DNA from 3 places in the Enterococcus avium genome. Region 1 is predicted to be linked to each of the others. Evidence: predicted binding sites of a transcription regulator. Region 1 holds the regulator's gene; each other region holds the start of a gene.
What was found. Region 1 encodes CtsR, which represses protease genes until heat stress. Its sites were predicted from a motif close to TTGGTCAAAAAAGGTCAAANA; they were not measured.
Positions count from the first base shown of each region.

Region 2: a site for CtsR is predicted at 2,355-2,375, ahead of clpP (ATP-dependent Clp endopeptidase proteolytic subunit ClpP). Genes of this name have one in related genera too.
Region 3: a site for CtsR is predicted at 3,752-3,772, ahead of AUF14_RS02780 (ATP-dependent Clp protease ATP-binding subunit). Genes of this name have one in related genera too.

Region 1 covers NZ_NBSL01000002.1:2,662,566-2,668,640, forward strand. Annotated here, with positions in the region: rRNA gene AUF14_RS13350 (23S ribosomal RNA) at 1-182, shown strand, start outside; rRNA gene rrf (5S ribosomal RNA) at 256-371, shown strand; tRNA gene AUF14_RS13360 (tRNA-Val) at 380-452, shown strand; tRNA gene AUF14_RS13365 (tRNA-Lys) at 456-528, shown strand; tRNA gene AUF14_RS13370 (tRNA-Leu) at 538-619, shown strand; tRNA gene AUF14_RS13375 (tRNA-Thr) at 638-710, shown strand; tRNA gene AUF14_RS13380 (tRNA-Gly) at 715-786, shown strand; tRNA gene AUF14_RS13385 (tRNA-Leu) at 809-894, shown strand; tRNA gene AUF14_RS13390 (tRNA-Arg) at 907-980, shown strand; tRNA gene AUF14_RS13395 (tRNA-Pro) at 997-1,070, shown strand; gene AUF14_RS13400 (CtsR family transcriptional regulator) at 1,189-1,656, shown strand; gene AUF14_RS13405 (ATP-dependent Clp protease ATP-binding subunit) at 1,662-4,160, shown strand; gene AUF14_RS13410 (peptidase U32 family protein) at 4,264-5,178, shown strand; gene AUF14_RS13415 (peptidase U32 family protein) at 5,192-6,075, shown strand, end outside.
Region 2 covers NZ_NBSL01000002.1:1,584,943-1,591,017, forward strand. Annotated here, with positions in the region: gene miaA (tRNA (adenosine(37)-N6)-dimethylallyltransferase MiaA) at 1-826, opposite strand, end outside; gene AUF14_RS08090 (glycerophosphodiester phosphodiesterase) at 823-1,557, opposite strand; gene AUF14_RS08095 (hypothetical protein) at 1,637-2,152, opposite strand; gene clpP (ATP-dependent Clp endopeptidase proteolytic subunit ClpP) at 2,461-3,054, shown strand; gene AUF14_RS08105 (lactate utilization protein) at 3,130-3,771, opposite strand; gene AUF14_RS08110 (DUF3788 domain-containing protein) at 3,856-4,317, opposite strand; gene AUF14_RS08115 (DNA/RNA non-specific endonuclease) at 4,445-5,152, opposite strand; gene AUF14_RS08120 (SPFH domain-containing protein) at 5,199-6,075, opposite strand, start outside.
Region 3 covers NZ_NBSL01000002.1:546,911-552,985, forward strand. Annotated here, with positions in the region: gene AUF14_RS02770 (hypothetical protein) at 1-978, shown strand, start outside; gene AUF14_RS02775 (DUF1827 family protein) at 1,005-1,301, opposite strand; gene AUF14_RS02780 (ATP-dependent Clp protease ATP-binding subunit) at 1,450-3,669, opposite strand; gene AUF14_RS02785 (phosphocarrier protein HPr) at 4,110-4,376, shown strand; gene ptsP (phosphoenolpyruvate--protein phosphotransferase) at 4,376-6,075, shown strand, end outside.

The sequences.
Region 1 (6,075 bases):
GTAGCTATGTAGGGAAGGGATAAACGCTGAAAGCATCTAAGTGTGAAGCCCACCTCAAGATGAGATTTCCCATTTCTTTAAGAAAGTAAGATCCCTGAGAGAAGATCAGGTAGATAGGTCAGGAGTGGAAGTGCAGTGATGTACGGAGCGGACTGATACTAATCGATCGAGGACTTAACCAAAAATTGATTCACGGTTGTTAGAATGTTTCTGATCCAGTTTTGAGTGAACGACGTTTACTCAATTAAATACTAGTGTGGTGGCGATAGCGAGAAGGATACACCTGTTCCCATGTCGAACACAGAAGTTAAGCTTCTTAGCGCCGATTGTAGTGAGGGGTTGCCCCTTGTGAGATTAGGACGTCGCCACGCGAACTCATGGAGGTTTAGCTCAGCTGGGAGAGCATCTGCCTTACAAGCAGAGGGTCAGCGGTTCGATCCCGTTAACCTCCATTTGAGCCGTTAGCTCAGTTGGTAGAGCATCTGACTTTTAATCAGAGGGTCACTGGTTCGAGCCCAGTACGGCTCATAAGTATATGCGGGTGTGGCGGAATTGGCAGACGCACTAGATTTAGGATCTAGCGCCTTACGGCGTGGGGGTTCAAGTCCCTTCACCCGCATTTTATTTTTTTGTAGTTGCCGGCTTAGCTCAGTTGGTAGAGCATCTGATTTGTAATCAGAGGGTCGAGGGTTCAAGTCCTTTAGCCGGCATCGTGCGGAAATAGCTCAGTGGTAGAGCACCACCTTGCCAAGGTGGGGGTCGCGGGTTCGAACCCCGTTTTCCGCTTTCCTGAAGACCAGGGAAGAACGCCGGGGTGGCGGAACTGGCAGACGCACAGGACTTAAAATCCTGCGGTGAGTGATCACCGTACCGGTTCGATTCCGGTCCTCGGCATAATATGAACATGCGCCCATAGCTCAACTGGATAGAGTGTTTGACTACGGATCAAAAGGTTAGGGGTTCGACTCCTCTTGGGCGCGTAGTTTTTTTGTTTATCGGGAAGTAGCTCAGCTTGGTAGAGCACTTGGTTTGGGACCAAGGGGTCGCAGGTTCGAATCCTGTCTTCCCGATCAAAAAGAAGGTGAATGCCTTCTTTTTTTTTATCCTAATTTAAAGAAAGGCGTTCTTCTTTATTTCATGCTCTAAATTCGCTATAATTATGGTCAGGAATAGTCAATAGGAGGCGATATTATGAGCAGAAATACCTCTGATTTGATCGAGTCTTACTTGAAAGATATTTTGGAGAATAGTGAAATCATCGAGATCCGCAGAGCAGAGATGGCGCAGTTGTTTAATTGCGTGCCTTCTCAGATAAATTATGTAATCAACACGCGTTTTACTTTTCAACGGGGTTATTTAGTTGAAAGTAAGCGAGGTGGCGGTGGTTATATCCGAATAAGTAAAGTTAAGATTTCTGATCAACATTATTTTTTGAAGCAATTAATGGAGTCTTTTGGAAGTGAAATATCTGAAACAAATGCTTTTGGAATTATTCAAAAATTATTTGAAGAAGAAATTATTACTGAAAAAGAAGGTAATTTGATGTTGAGTGCGGTATCGAAGAATGTTCTTGGTATCAGTCAAATTGAAAATAGACTACGTTCAAGAATTCTTCACGGATTTTTAGAACGTTTAAGTTATGAGAAAAAGGAGTGAGGAATATGGATCAGCTGTATACAGAACGCGCAAAAGCCGTGCTGGCTATTGCACAACAAGAAGCTAAATACTTTAAACACCGCTCGGTTGGTTCGGAGCATTTATTACTGGCTTTAGTGATTGAACAACAAGGGATAGCAGGCAAAACACTGCGCCAAATGAATTCAAACGAAAATGATATCCGTGAAGAAATCGAGCATATGACTGGATACGGATCAGTTAAGTCTTATCCTGAAGGCGGTTATCTACCCTATTCTCCTAGAGCAAAGCAAATTTTAATTTTTGCTGATGATGAAGCTAAACGCTTCAATGCAAAATTGGTTGGAACCGAACATGTATTATTAGGGCTATTACGAGATGATGAAATCTTAGCTTCTCATATTTTAGTTAATTTAGGACTTAGTTTGCCTAAGATGCGTCAACTTCTATTAAAGAAGATGGGTGTAAATGAAACAACGAATGGAAATCAAGGAACTGGCAGTAGACGAAAAGCACCAGCGAAACCTGTACAAAGCAATTCACAAGGAACACCAACTTTAGATGGATTGGCTCGGGATTTAACAAAATTAGCACGGGAAAAGCGACTGGATCCAGTGGTAGGTCGAGATAGTGAGGTTCGCCGCGTAGTTCAAATTTTAAGTCGTCGAACTAAAAATAATCCGGTGTTAGTTGGAGAGCCAGGTGTTGGTAAAACAGCAATTGTTGAAGGGCTAGCTCAACGAATTATTTCTGGAGATGTACCAGAAGATATGCGTGGGAAACGTCTGATGATGCTTGATATGGGTGCCTTGGTGGCTGGAACGAAATATCGTGGAGAATTCGAAGATCGCTTGAAAAAAGTAATTGATGAAATTTATCATGATGGCCAAATTATTCTATTTATTGATGAACTGCATACTTTGATTGGTGCCGGTGGTGCTGAAGGGGCAATTGATGCTTCAAATATTTTAAAGCCTGCGTTGGCTCGCGGTGAATTGCAAACAATTGGTGCAACAACGTTAGATGAATATCAAAAGTATATTGAAAAAGATTCTGCTTTGGAGCGCCGTTTTGCTAGAGTGCAAGTGGAAGAACCAACACCGGAGGAAGCGGAAGAGATATTGAAAGGCTTACGTCCTCGTTATGAGGATCATCATGGAGTTGAAATTACTGATGAGGCTCTGCATGCGGCAGTATCTTTATCCGTTCGATATATCAACTCGCGTCAATTACCAGATAAAGCAATTGATTTGATGGATGAATCTTCTGCAAAAGTTCGTTTAGATTCGACTGATGAAGTTTCTGAGCTTACTGAGTTAGAAGACGAAATTCAAGATTTAGTAATAGAAAAAGAAAAGGCGATTCAAAATCAAGACTTTGAATCGGCGGCTCGTTTACGTTTACGGGAAAAACAATTATCTGAAACATTGGAGCAAGCTAAAATTAAAGCTGCTAAGCAAGAAAACGGCTATATTGATCAGGTTACTGACGAAGATGTTGCAGCAGTCGTTTCTCAATGGACAGGTGTGCCGCTACAGCAATTAGAGAAAAAAGAAAGTCAACGACTGTTAGATTTAGAAAAAGTTCTGCATAAACGAGTTGTTGGTCAAGAGGAAGCTGTTAAAGCTATCTCGCGGGCGATTCGTCGAGCGCGCAGTGGATTGAAAGATCCAAATCGTCCGATTGGCTCTTTTATGTTTTTAGGACCAACTGGTGTCGGTAAGACAGAATTGGCGAAGGCACTGGCTGAAGCAATGTTTGGCAGTGAGGAAGCATTGATTCGAGTCGATATGTCTGAATATATGGAGAAATATAGTACGAGTCGTTTAATCGGATCGCCTCCTGGTTACGTAGGATATGAAGAAGGTGGACAATTAACCGAAAAAATTCGTCAGAAACCTTATTCAGTTATTTTGTTAGATGAAGTGGAAAAAGCTCATCCAGATGTTTTCAATATTCTTTTACAAGTCTTAGATGATGGTCATTTAACAGATTCGAAGGGTCGGAAAGTTGATTTCCGTAATACGATCTTAATTATGACTTCTAACATTGGAGCGACGGAAATTCGTGAAGAAAAAAATGTTGGTTTCAATGTGAAGGATATCAGTAAAGATCATGCAATGATGGAAAAACGAATTCTAGAAGAATTGAAAAAGGCTTTCCGTCCAGAATTTCTCAATCGGATTGATGAAACTGTAGTGTTCAAATCATTAGATCAAGAACAAATTCATGAGATTGTAAAAATCATGAGTCGTGCTGTTTTAGATCGTATGAAGGAGCATGAAATCAAAGTGAAGATTACATCGGCAGCTTATGATGTTATTGGAAAAGTTGGATTTGATCCTGAATATGGGGCACGGCCAATTCGTCGGGCATTGCAAAAAGAAATTGAAGACCGCTTAGCTGAGGCACTCTTATCTGGTCAAATTCAGTTGGGAGATACAGTGACTATTGGGGCTAGCAAAGGCAAGATTACATTAACTGTTAAAAATCCAAAAGAAGAAAAAATACCAGAAAAAGTTTAAAAAACTTGGGAATGATGTTTTAACGTCATTCTCTTTTTTTGTCATCAGTTGGAAACTTTTTGTAGCTATGATAGTATGAGAAAGTCTAAAAGGAGGACATACCATGATCGAACTAATTGCGACAGCAGAATCAATGGCGCAAGCTGAAGAATTATTAGCTGTCGGAGTGGATACACTATACATAGGAGAAGAGGATTTTGGATTACGACTGCCCTACTCTTTTTCTCGTGAAGAACAAAAGGCTTTGATTGATTTGGCGCACGCCAATGGGAAAAAAGTGAACGTTGCTATAAATGGTATCATGCATCCTGATAAGATGAAGAAGATACCAGAATATTTAGCCTTTTTGGCAGATGTAAAGCCAGATCACGTAGTTGTTGGTGATACGGGTGTGATTTATTTATTGCAGGAATACGATTTGCCATACATTTATGATGCGGAGACTTTAGTTACCAATGCACGACAAATCAATTTTTGGCAGAAAAAAGGAGCAGTTGGTGCGGTGTTGGCTCGCGAAGTCCCTTTTGAAGAAATGCAGCGTTTGAGTCAACACGTCGAAGTTCCAGTGGAAGTTTTGGTTTATGGTGCTACTTGTATTCATCAATCAAAACGCCCGTTACTAGATAATTATTTCAATTATACGAAACAATCGGAAAGTACTTCTAAGGAACGTGGATTGTTTATTTCGGAACCCAAAAAGGCAGAAACACATTATTCGATTTACGAGGATCAGCATGGCACACATATTTTTGCTGATAATGATTTGAATTTGATTAAGGAATTGTCAGAGCTTAATCAAGCAGGTTATCAAACATGGAAATTAGATGGTTTGTTTACACCTGGAGCGAATTTTGTGGCGATTGCTAAAGTTTTTGCAGAGGCTAAGGCAGCAATAGAAACGAATTCTTGGGATGATGCGATGGTTGACAACGCTCAACAAGAAATTCAAAAATATCATCCTGTTGGTCGAGGAATGGATACAGGTTTTTATCATTTAGACCCAACAGCGATTAAATAGGAGTAATAGCAATATGACAGAAAGAAAATTGAAGCGGCCGGAAGTTTTAGCACCAGCCGGGACATTGGAAAAATTGAAAACCGCCATTCACTACGGTGCAGATGCAGTATATATCGGTGGAGATGCATATGGGTTGCGTTCTCGGGCTGGAAATTTTTCATTTGAAGAGATGGAAGAGGGGGTGGCTTTTGCGAATCAGTATGGAGCTAAGGTTTATGTAGCTGCGAACATGGTGACCCATGAAGGTAATGAAGAAGGAGCCGGAGCGTTCTTCAAGAAGTTGCGTGACATTGGAATCTCGGCTGTGATTATTTCTGATCCTGCTTTGATCGAAATTTGTGCATCAGAAGCCCCTGGGTTAGAGATTCATTTATCAACACAGGCGTCTGCAACTAATGCGGAGACATTGAAATTTTGGCAAAATGAGGGTCTGGAACGAGTTGTGTTGGCCCGGGAAGTCTCAATGGAAGAATTAGCTGAGATACGCCGCAATACGGATATTCAAATTGAAGCATTTATCCATGGAGCAATGTGTATTTCTTATTCGGGCCGTTGTACACTATCCAATCATATGTCAATGCGAGATGCTAATCGTGGTGGTTGCTCTCAATCTTGTCGCTGGAAGTATGAATTATTCGATATGCCTTTCGCTCAAGAACATCGTTCATTAACAGAAAATGGTGATGTTACGGAAGAATTTTCTATGAGTGCCGTAGATATGTCTATGATCGAACATATTCCTGATTTGATTGAAAATGGCGTTGACAGCTTAAAAATCGAGGGTCGGATGAAATCAATTCATTACGTTTCAACTGTATCTAATGTTTACAAAGCAGCCGTTGACAGCTATATGGCTGATCCAGATAATTATGTCTGTAAACAAGAATGGATCGATGA
Region 2 (6,075 bases), 1.1 Mb from region 1:
GATTGCGAAACCAGGTCAGTTGGCGCTTAGCATAACGTCTTGAATGCAGCTTTACTTCTTCCAGCGCCGCTTCCAATGAAGAACCGCCCGATAAATAAGGAAAAAATTCCTTATAGCCAATCCCCTGCGCAGCTTGAACAGTTGGATTTTTTGCTAAATTCTTGGCTTCTGCTAACAGCCCCTGTTCTACCATGATATCCACGCGTTGATTGATCCGTTGATACAAAATCGACCGGTCAGTATTTAAACCGATCAGAAAACTATTATAGAGTTCCTTCGGCTGTTCCTTCGGTTCTAAAATAGAATGTCCGGTTAACTCGAAAACCTCTAATGCTCGAATCATTTTCTTACGATTATTGCAGTGGATCTTCTCAGCGGCCAATGGATCGGTTAGCTGTAACTTTTCCCATAAGGCCAGATTTCCATTTTCTTTGGCAAAAGCTTCATACTTCGCGCGAAGGGAATCATCCTCAAGCTCACCTTCATTGCCAAGCTTATAATCCCATAGCAAGGACTGTATATAAAGACCCGTCCCGCCAACAATAATTGGCAATTTTCCACGGTCGCTAATTTCTTGAATCGCTTTTCTGGCGGCCTTTTGAAAATCCGCCGCAGAATAGCTTTCGTCAACATCACGTACATCAATCAAATGATGGGGAATTCCCTCCATCTCTTCAGCTGTAACTTTAGCGGTGCCAATGTCTAATCCGCGATAAACCTGCATAGAATCACCACTGATAATTTCTCCGTTGAATTGCTTTGCTAATTCGATACTTAAACTCGTTTTTCCAACAGCTGTTGGCCCTACAATTGCGATCACTTTCATTGCTTGAACCTGCTTCTCGTTCGAATAGCTTTTTCCGGAAAATCAGTAATGACACCAGCTAAATTGTTTTCAAAACACATCATCAGCGTTTCGTATAAGTTGGGTGTCCAAGGTCGAATCGACTTTTTGAAGTTTTTGACAATCTCCGGATGCTGTTTTACCCAATCAGAACTTGGATGAAGCCCTTCAATAAAATTACTGTCCAAAACAATTTGGTATTTTTCTAAATCATTTTTTTGAATCAAATCATACTGTGCATCTGGTTCATACTCGTGCATAATCCGTAAAGAATCATAATTGAAGCTGGCATACCAATAAGTAAATGGCCATTCCTTGCTAGTCATGACTTGAGAAATTTTTTCCTCAATTCCTGGATAGTGAAATTTATTAGTCTTAATCTCAATGCATAAAAAGCCCCGAAACCGCATTTGTAATAGTAAATTCAATACCTCTTGCAGTGTCGATATTTTAGTCGCTTGATATTTTTTATCAAACCAGCTGCCGGCATCTAATTTCTTGATTTCTTCTAGTGTTAATTCACGAATCAAACCCTTACCATTTGTTGTGCGATCAACGCTCTCATCATGGATAACTACTAATTGCTGGTCTGCCGTTAGATGCACATCCAGCTCTATCCCATCCGCACCTGATCGTACTGCCTCCATGAACGCAGGCAACGTATTCTCTGGATGAGTCCCTGCACTCCCGCGATGAGCGATAATTACTGTCATCTAGTATCACCTCGTCCGTAGTTACAAATTATTATAAAAATAATCTGATTTAAATTTGTTTTATGTTTTATGAAAAACACTATTGCGCTTTGAAATAACTTAAGGGTTGTTTTGTTGAACGAGATAGCTTTTGTCTTTTCTCGTCTAAAATTTCAATCAATTGTTCAGAAAAAGTTTCCATAACGATCCGTCCACCCTTATAAGTGTAGCCGCCGATTTTGACCGTTTCTTCAGGAGATAAAATAACTTTTCGATGCGAAATATTTTTAAAGAATTCCTCAATCAAATAATTTGGTAAATAAAAATTATTTTGTGCGGTAAAAGAATTCAAGTAAATGAAATCGTCTATGGTGATGTAACAATCGTCAAATGAATTAAATGATACATAATCTTGCATCAAAACATTCCGTTTAGATAGAATTTCGTTGATTTTTTTATTCAAGAGATTAATTGTCTCAATTTCTTTGACTTGATGCTCCAGCTCTCTTTCCCGTTTATGGCGTAGATCAATATACTTAAAAACAAAGAAAACAGCAATCCCTGTAATACCTGCTCCAATCAATACGCCGATTAGTCCAATAAATGCGATTTCCACATTTTTTCCCTCCTGTTTCATAATATTAGTGGAATTATTTTTTCAAATAAAACCAGTTCTCAGTCCATATATCTTTCCACCAAAATGTTACTTTCTCGAACTTTGGAAAAGTGAAAATGATATCCGCTTGTCTGCGCTATTAATAGTACCATATTTTCATGTTTCTAGGATAGTTTGAGCCGTTTAAAAAAACGAAGCCTTCTATTTGACCAAAACTGACCAACGTTGTATACTTTCTTTATGTTTTAGCAATCCAACCTCGTTTGTGCTAAACTAATTTACGAATACTATTTTAAGGAGGATTCACTATGAATTTAGTGCCTACAGTCATTGAACAATCATCTCGTGGCGAACGTGCTTACGACATTTATTCCCGTTTATTAAAAGACCGCATCATCATGTTGAGCGGTGAGGTAAACGATGATATGGCGAACACGATTATCGCCCAATTACTTTTCTTGGATGCCCAAGATTCTGAAAAGGATATTTATCTTTACATTAACTCTCCAGGTGGTAGCGTATCTGCTGGCTTAGCCATTTTTGATACCATGAACTTTGTTAAAGCTGACGTTCAAACCATCGTACTTGGTATGGCAGCTTCAATGGGAAGCTTCCTATTGACCGCTGGCGCGAAGGGTAAACGTTTCGCTTTGCCAAATGCTGAAATCATGATTCACCAACCTCTAGGTGGTGCGCAAGGTCAAGCTACTGAAATTGAAATTGCGGCTCGCCATATCTTAAAAACACGCGAACGTTTGAACAACATCTTGGCTGAACGGACTGGACAACCCATCGAAGTCATCGAACGTGACACAGATCGCGACAACTTTATGACTGCCGAAGAAGCCAAAGCTTATGGCTTAATCGATGAAGTAATGGAAAATAGTAGTTCATTAAGCTAGAATATTAAGAAAACAACCGGAGAATGAATTATCCGGTTGTTTTTTTGTTTGCTTCTTCATTTTCATTCCAATCAGCTACAAACCCACATCATCAATAATTAAATAGATGAAAATCCGATCCTTCATCATTGAACGTCGCGTAATTGCGATCGTATTGCAAATATATTCCATTTGTAAACAGTCTCCACATATTCCCTTTTGGATACAAGGTGTCTTTTTCAATCCTAAACGGTGCGCATTTAATGGTGCAGTATTTTTACGTACTATTTCGAGTGTTGTCGCTAAATCTCCATACATTTTTTTCATACTAACAAAAGCGAGGACTTTATCAGGTCCATAAGTAATTGCCGCAACTCGGTTTCCCACACTGTCAACATTCACTAACTCGCCCTCTTCCGTTATTCCATTGATACTCGTTAAGAAATAATCGGACGTTAATGCTTGTTTCATTACTTGCTGTCGTTCTTCTAACGTAGTTGTTTTTTCACGATCAATCATTTTTTGATTTCGACTGTACAGTGCTTCAATAATTCCAGATTGTTCAACTGTGATTGAACCCCCAAAACCGACTGACTTTTTTGGATCAATCAATTCCAAAGCTTGGACTCTAGCTTCTTCTAGATTTTCACAAATAATAGGATGAAAGTTTCTTCGTATTAGTTTTTTGCTAAGCGTCATCGCTGCGACTGCGTATCGTTCTTTCTGGTACTCTTCCATTAGTTTCCTCCTCGAATTTCTTCTTTTCATTTTCTCGGATTTTGAAGGTTAGCGCAATCGCAAACAAAAAGCCTAAGAAAATTCTTAGGCAATTGATGATCGTATTTTTTTCGTTGATGGTGCGCGGAAAGCAGCTAATTCTTTGATATCCGCTAAAATTCTTTCATTCGTTACCTCAAAAGAAATTGATTTGCCAAGCTTACTAGCTTTAGCCTCTTGGTATTTCTCCTTCGTGTAGTCCTCACACATTTGGATCAACACATCTGCGTCATCTAACTCCTTAGCACTAAAGGAAATCATAGCTACAAAAAAACCTTGTTTTGGGTAGACTGTACACAATGATTTTCCGCTCTTTTGAAATTTTATATTCCAGCCCATCCAATATCCATCTCCCATTGAGCATCTGCTATAGGTTTTTTTGGGTTTTATCCGGTAAGTCTGCGTTAAATGATCTAATAAGTCCTGCCAAAGAGGAGTCGCAATAAAATCCTTAATTTGTTGTTCTGTCGGTTCCTGATCGCCATGAAATACCTCGTGCCATTGCATGGTAACACCCGCTTTCTTCCATTTATTGATAGTTACTATAGATTTTACCTAATTTCAGAATCTTACGCTTGTCACACAGTGCTCTTTTTTCAAAAAAGAAGCCATCCAACACGGATAGCTTCCTTTCTTATTCCTTTTGCGAGTATCCATTTTGATAATCAATTTTGATGCCGTCTTGAACATTGTAGATAAAAAGATTGAATGAAATCTGATCGTCTTCAATGCTTTGTGCTTCCATTTGCACACCCCGAGCGACTGATTCCTCCCCCTTAAAGAAGGGGGTCACACGATAACGTACGTGATGATTGGTTTTTCGAATATAGTTGCCAATTTCTTTTTCATGATCATTCATGCCTGGATCGTTCAGTGAAGCCGTTCCAGTCATTAAATTTTTTAGATTATTATTCTCTCCAGAAAACTGATAAGCAATTAAATGCGCCCGATTATACAAAGGCTCATCATTATAAAATTTTTGTCGCCAGCCAGTCGGTTTTACGTATAAACGCTCCCGCTCTTGATGGGGCATTATCTCTTTTCCCAGCATTGCATTTGCAGTACCAACACGATTCAGCTGATCTAAGTCAGAAAATCTAGTCCATGCCCCCTGCTCCAACGAAAGATCTTTTGTAGTAAAATTGGGACGATTGTGATTCAGTTCGATCGTTTGATGTTGCCCGTCATAATCTGGAACCTCTGATAACTGACTGACTGTTACTTCTTTTATTGTGTTGCTCTGCTCATTATCTGGCTTTAGTTGCGAATAAGCGCCATAAATCCCCGCTAATAGTACAACAACTGCCGAAACTATTTTGGGTGCTTGTCTCTTTGCTGCGATGGTTATTCAACTCCTATAGAATCTTTTTTCCATCACGCTGATCCTACTATTTGGTTTGCTGCCAAATTTCTTTGATTGCCGGAACATTTCCAAGCTCAGTCAAATTGCTTGGCATAATGACAGTGTTGCCATTATTTTCCACTACGTGTTTGAAGGCTTCGATCCCAAGGTAGGCGATCATTTCATCTGTTAAGTTGCTTTCAGCAATTGCCTTATTAATTTCTCTGATTCGAGCTGTTTCTGCTTCAGTCAGCTTGGCGATCCGGTCTGCTTCTGCAGCAGCATCGATTCTTGTACGTTCTGCTCGAGCATCTGCATCGATCTTTGTTTGTCTCGCACGCGCTTCCGCATCAATCTGCATTTCAGATGATTTCGCTTCTGATTCTAAGATCACCGATTGTTTTTTCCCTTCAGAAATCGTAATCAATGATTCTTTATCGCGGCTGGCTGTAATCAATTTATTCATTGAATTGACGATTTCATTTGAGACTGAAATCTCACCGATGTTGATTCGGTCAATCGACAAGCCATATCCAGCTGTAATGTCCTTTACACTTTCATAAAGATTTACGTTAATTTCTTCCGTTCCATTTAATACTTCATTCAGTTCCATCTTACCGATAATACCTCGTAAGTTGGATTGGCAATCTTGGATCATTGACGTGACAGAATCCTCATTATCATACACAAAAGCCCGGGCATCTGTCACGTGATACTTAATTGCTTCATCGATTTCAACGATTACGTTATCACGCGTGATCACACTTTGTGGTTCGATTTGGATCGGTGTTTGCTTTAATGAAACCCGACGACGAACAACATATAAGATTGGAATCAAAAAATGCAGCCCTGGTTCCAGCGTTTTTACATATTTACCGAAACTCTCGACGACTTTTACTTCCCCCTGCTGCACGATCACGACC
Region 3 (6,075 bases), 2.1 Mb from region 1:
ATAAACGAAGAGCATTATGGAATCGCCGTGGTTAATGACCGGACAGGTGGAGCTTTTGCCAATGTCTCAAAGCAGTTAATTCGCATGGATGATGGGACAAATTTGAATCAAACGAACAGCAAGGTCTGGGTATCAAAAAAAGCATTGAAAAAGGCTGAAGCGGCTTCACCGACACTTAAATCAATCGAAAAAAATATTGACTGGATTTATCAAGGAAGTCCTTGGAGCGGTGGCGAAGATATCGCTGGCGATATCATCTTTTGGGCATTAAGAGATGCTGCAGATCAGGCTGGGTATTATAAGGATGGAAAAAAAACAGAACGATTTTGGGAAAAAGTTGACACAGAATTAGCCAAAGCATACAAAAATGGACAAATTAAAGAGAAAAAAGAGATTTATCTTACTGCTACGGGAGACGGCAAATTAATGAAAGACCTGCCATCAGTAGGGGATTTCATGCAAAGCGGTTTGAAGTATAATCTTTTTTACAAAAACTATGGTCAGGGATCAGACACAACCCTTGGGCCAAAAGAGGATGTAGCTAAAGCAGAAAAATTACTAAATCAATCTTTTGCTGAAAACTGGCAAGATGTGAATAAGCCTCGTTCTGAGCCGGTTAAAATTACAAATTCTGCCAAGTTATCTAATCGTATCATTCAAATTTATCGTGATTTAAATCCAATTTGGTTAGTTTTATTTGGATTTGGGGTTTTAATAATCTTAGTGGGCAGCCTTTTTTCAAAGGCACAGTTAAAAATTTTTCGCGGATTGTTATTGCTCTTACTAGGATTAACATTGTCATATTTAATTTTTATTATTGGTGTTTCATGGTTTTGCTCTTGGGCACCAGAACGTAAGGATATGTTTATGATGATTTATACAGGGGCAGGTGTGCCAGTGATTCAATGGATTGAAATTTTGGCCTTTGTAGGAATTCTACAATTACCGATTATTGCTAAGAGAATCAACAAAAAATAGTTGAAGCTAAGTTTTTTTAGCTCCAACTATTTTTTATTGATCGACATTTCAATTAAACCAGGGGACTCCAAGTAAGAGATATTTGCGAAATCATAAGTTCCCTTGTCTAGTTTTCTTTTAAAATATTTATGTACAAAATCAACTTCTGATGGCAGGATGTTTCGATTATCGTTTTTTAATACAATTTCGGCATGCTTATAGGCATCTGTATAAATCACAGTCGTATTGCCGATTGTATAGACTTTAATCATGTTTGCATCAGTGTTTTCCAGTTGATTATAAACCAATTGCGAATGACTATTGGTCACGTTAATAAGTTTCATCCTGAAACACCTTCTTCCTAAACCTTACTCCATAATGTAATTATATAAGAAAGATTAAGAAAAAAGAAGGATGTTGCTCACTTTTATTAGAATATTTGAAAAATTTGGTAAAAAGGAAAGGATTCTCGCGATAGAGAATCCTTTCCTTTTAAACTTTATCTTCTTTGGCTAAGCGTTCAGGCTTTGACGTGATCACAATACGATCTTCTTTATCAAGCTTTGCTTTTAGATCGGTAATCGTTGGATGATCTAAATAGAATTCAGCGATTCCGTCCTCGATATTTTCTTGAATCGTCCGACGTAATGGACGAGCCCCCATTGCAGGATCATAGCCAAGATCTACTAATTTTTCTTTGACATTATCTGGTACATCAATATGAAGTTTTTGCGAAGCCAACATTTCGTTGACATCATCTAGCATAAGCGAAACGATTTTCATCAAGTTTTCTTTTGACAGTGAGCTGAACTCGATGATACCGTCAAAACGGTTTAAGAACTCAGGAGCAAAGAAGTCTTTTAGTTGACCCAAAACAGAGCGGGTAGTTCCTTCTCTTGCAGCTCCGAAACCGACATTGGCTTCGATCTTGCCAGTTCCAGCGTTACTAGTCATGATAATAATCGTGTCCTTAAAGCTGACTGTTCGACCTTGAGAATCAGTTAAACGTCCATCATCAAGAATTTGCAAGAACATATGAAGTACATCAGGATGCGCCTTTTCTATTTCATCTAGTAAGATTAAACTGTAGGGATGACGACGAACTTGCTCGGTCAATTGTCCAGCTTCTTCGTATCCAACATAACCTGGAGGAGAACCGATCAATTTAGAGACACTGTGTTTTTCCATATATTCACTCATATCAAAGCGAATCATGGAATCACTAGAGCCAAATAGTTCTTCAGCTAGTTGACGAGCCAGCTCAGTTTTACCAACACCAGTAGGTCCAACAAACAGGAAAGAACCAATTGGACGATTTTTCTTATTCAAACCGACACGATTACGACGAATAGCTTTAGCTACTTTATCGACTGCTTCATCTTGTCCAATAACGTGTTGCTTCAAGTCGACGGCAAGATTCTTCAATTGTGTTTGTTCTTTTTCTTTAAGTTCGCCCACTGGAATGCCAGTCCGTTTTTCAACGATCTGCTCCATGTCCTTTTCAGAGATGACCGGTGTTTCTTCATCCGTCAATTGACGATCTTTCATTTTTTGCAATTTATTGATTTGATCACGGTAGTAAGCGGCTTTTTCAAAATCTTCTTCTTGAGAAGCTTGTGATTTTTGTTGTTCAGCTTCCGCTAATTTCTTGTCAATCGTCTTTGGATCGACGATTTGAATCGTTAAGTTTTTCTTTGAACCTGTTTCATCTAGCAAATCAATGGCTTTATCCGGTAAGAAGCGGTCTTGAATGTAACGATTTGAAAGCTCAGCTGCTGCTTTGATAGCATCATCCGTATATTTTACATGATGATAATCTTCATAGCGTGGTTGTAAACCCTTCAAAATTTCGATCGTTTCTTGAACAGATGGTTCTTCCACTCGAACAGGTTGCATCCGACGTTCTAGCGCCGCATCTTTTTCAATGATTCGGTATTCGTTTAACGTGGTGGCGCCAACCATCTGCAATTCGCCACGAGCTAAAGCAGGTTTTAAGATATTACCAGCATCCATGTTGCCATCTCCGGCGGCACCCGCACCAACAATTTCATGTACTTCATCGATGAAGAGGATAATATTTTCAGCTTGACGTATTTCTTCGATCAATTTCTGCATCCGTTCTTCAAATTGGCCACGGATTCCAGTACCTTGAACAAGCGAAGCAACATCCAAACGGATAACATCCTTGTCCATTAATTTCTGTGGTACATCGCCGTCAACGATTTTTTGAGCCAATCCTTCAACAACCGCTGTTTTACCAACACCGGGTTCTCCGATAAGAACCGGATTGTTTTTTGTCCGGCGATTTAAAATTTCGATGACGCGTTGAATTTCATCGTCTCGACCAACGACTGGATCGATATTTCCTTCACGAGCCAATCCTGTGATATTAATTCCGTATTCACCTAATAGACCGCCACCATTATTCCGGGGTGGTTGATTGTTAATACCATTTCCGCCACCGAATTGGGTAGGTGGTGTTTGATCCGCAGCTCCTTGACGCTGTTGCATTTGTTGGGACATAGAGCGGAACAAGTCATCTAAACTTCCAAAACCAAAAGGATCATTTCCTGCCATTTGCGGCGCACCTCCAGCTTGATTCTTCAATTTTTGATAGCAATTTTGACAATAATCTAATTGCTTTCGTTGACCATTGACATTTGCATATAAATGAATCGTTGCTTCATTTTCATGACAATTTTGGCAAAGCATTTTTTTCACCCTTTCAACAGTTAATTGTTTCTTCCATTGTACATCGAGTAAGCGAATCTCGTAAAAAGATACGCTGATCAGTTGTTTGACTTTTACTGACCTTAAGAATAATTATAGCGAGAATCTCAATAAATGCAAACAGTTTGTTTCATTTTTTAGCAGACAGAGATATAGAGTGCTAAAATGAATGGACAATTACTTTTTTCGCAAGTCATAGTTGTTATGTAAAAAAGATGAAAACAAGAATAATAAGGGTTTAAACAGTTAATCAAGATATTTTAAGAAAGGGCATACAAATTGAGAGAATAAATCGATTAAAATTGTTGTATCCACCGCAAAAAAATGGTAATCTAAGAAAATGAAGGGCTCAAAAAGATGGATGTTATCATTAAAGCCCTAACATAAAAAAACATTTTTTTTTATAAAGGAGAACGGTCAATATGGAAAAAAAAGATTTTCACGTAGTAGCAGAAACAGGGATTCATGCACGTCCCGCAACTTTATTGGTGCAAGCTGCAAGCAAATTTAACTCTGATATTAACTTAGAGTATAAAGGAAAATCAGTTAACCTTAAATCAATCATGGGAGTTATGTCTCTAGGTGTTGGCCAAGGCTCTGACGTGACTATCTCTGCTGAAGGTGCTGACGAAAAAGAAGCAATGGAAGCAATCGTAGAAACAATGAAGAAAGAAGGATTATCTGAATAATGGTTGAATTACTAAAAGGTATTGCCGCAAGTGACGGAGTTGCCGTTGCGAAAGCTTATCTGCTAGTACAACCGGATTTATCTTTCAAACAAAATAATGTAGAAGACACTGCTGCCGAAGAAAAGCGTTTAGACGACGCTTTGGCGGCTTCTTCTGCTGAATTAGAAAAAATTCGGGATAAAGCAGCGAAAAGCTTAGGTGAAGAAGAAGCACAAGTTTTTGATGCTCATTTAATGGTTCTTTCAGATCCAGAAATGATTGGTCAAATTAAGCAACATATTCAAGATAACAAAGTGAATGCTGAAAGCTCACTTAAAGAAGTAACTGATATGTATATTGGCATGTTCGAGGCAATGGATGATAACGCTTATATGCAAGAACGTGCAGCGGATATTCGCGATGTAACGAAACGTGTTATGGCGCATTTATTAGGAGTATCTTTGCCAGATCCATCAATGATCGACGAAGAAGTTATCGTTGTAGCGCATGACTTGACGCCAAGTGATACTGCTCAACTAGATAAAAATTTTGTTAAAGCCTTTGTTACTGATATTGGCGGACGGACGTCTCACTCAGCAATTATGGCTCGTTCATTAGAAATCCCAGCAATCGTTGGTACGAAAGAAATCACTTCTAAAGTAAAAGAAGGCGATGTATTGGCAGTTAATGGAATCATCGGTGAAACGATCGTTAACCCAACTGAAGAACAAGCGGCTGAATACAAAAAAGCTGGCGAAGCTTACGCAACGCAAAAAGCAGAATGGGAAAAATTAAAGGATGCTGAAACAGTTACAGCTGATGGCAAGCATTTTGAATTAGCAGCAAACATCGGTACACCAAAAGATCTTGAAGGCGTTCATAATAATGGCGCTGAAGCAATTGGTTTGTATCGTACTGAATTCTTATACATGGACTCTTCAGATTTTCCAACAGAAGACGATCAATTTGAAGCTTACAAAGCCGTTTTAGAAGGCATGGGCGACAAACCAGTCGTAGTTCGTACAATGGATATCGGGGGAGACAAAGAATTACCTTACTTGACTTTACCTCACGAAATGAATCCATTCTTGGGTTATCGTGCATTGCGTATTAGTCTATCCGAACTAGGCGATGACATGTTCCGTACACAATTACGTGCATTGTTGCGCGCTTCTGTTCATGGTAACTTACGCATCATGTTCCCAATGGTTGCGACATTAAAAGAATTCCGTGCAGCGAAGAAAATGTTCAACGAAGAAAAAGAAAAATTGGTTAAAGAAGGCGTGGAAGTTTCTGATACGATCCAAGTCGGAATCATGATCGAAATTCCAGCTGCAGCTGTACTAGCTGACAAGTTTGCCAAAGAAGTTGATTTCTTCAGTATCGGAACAAATGACTTAATTCAATACACGATGGCAGCTGACCGTATGAACGAACGCGTTTCTTACCTTTACCAACCATATAACCCATCAATTCTACGCTTAATCAAAAACGTGATTGATGCAGCGCACGCTGAAGGAAAATGGGCTGGTATGTGCGGCGAGATGGCCGGCGATCAAACTGCTGTTCCATTGTTAATGGGTATGGGCTTAGATGAGTTCTCTATGAGTGCTACATCTGTGCTTAGAACTCGTAGCTTGATGAAACGTCTAACAACAACTAAGATGGCTGAATTAGCTGAAAAAGCATTGAAAGAATGCGACACAATGGAAGAAGTTCA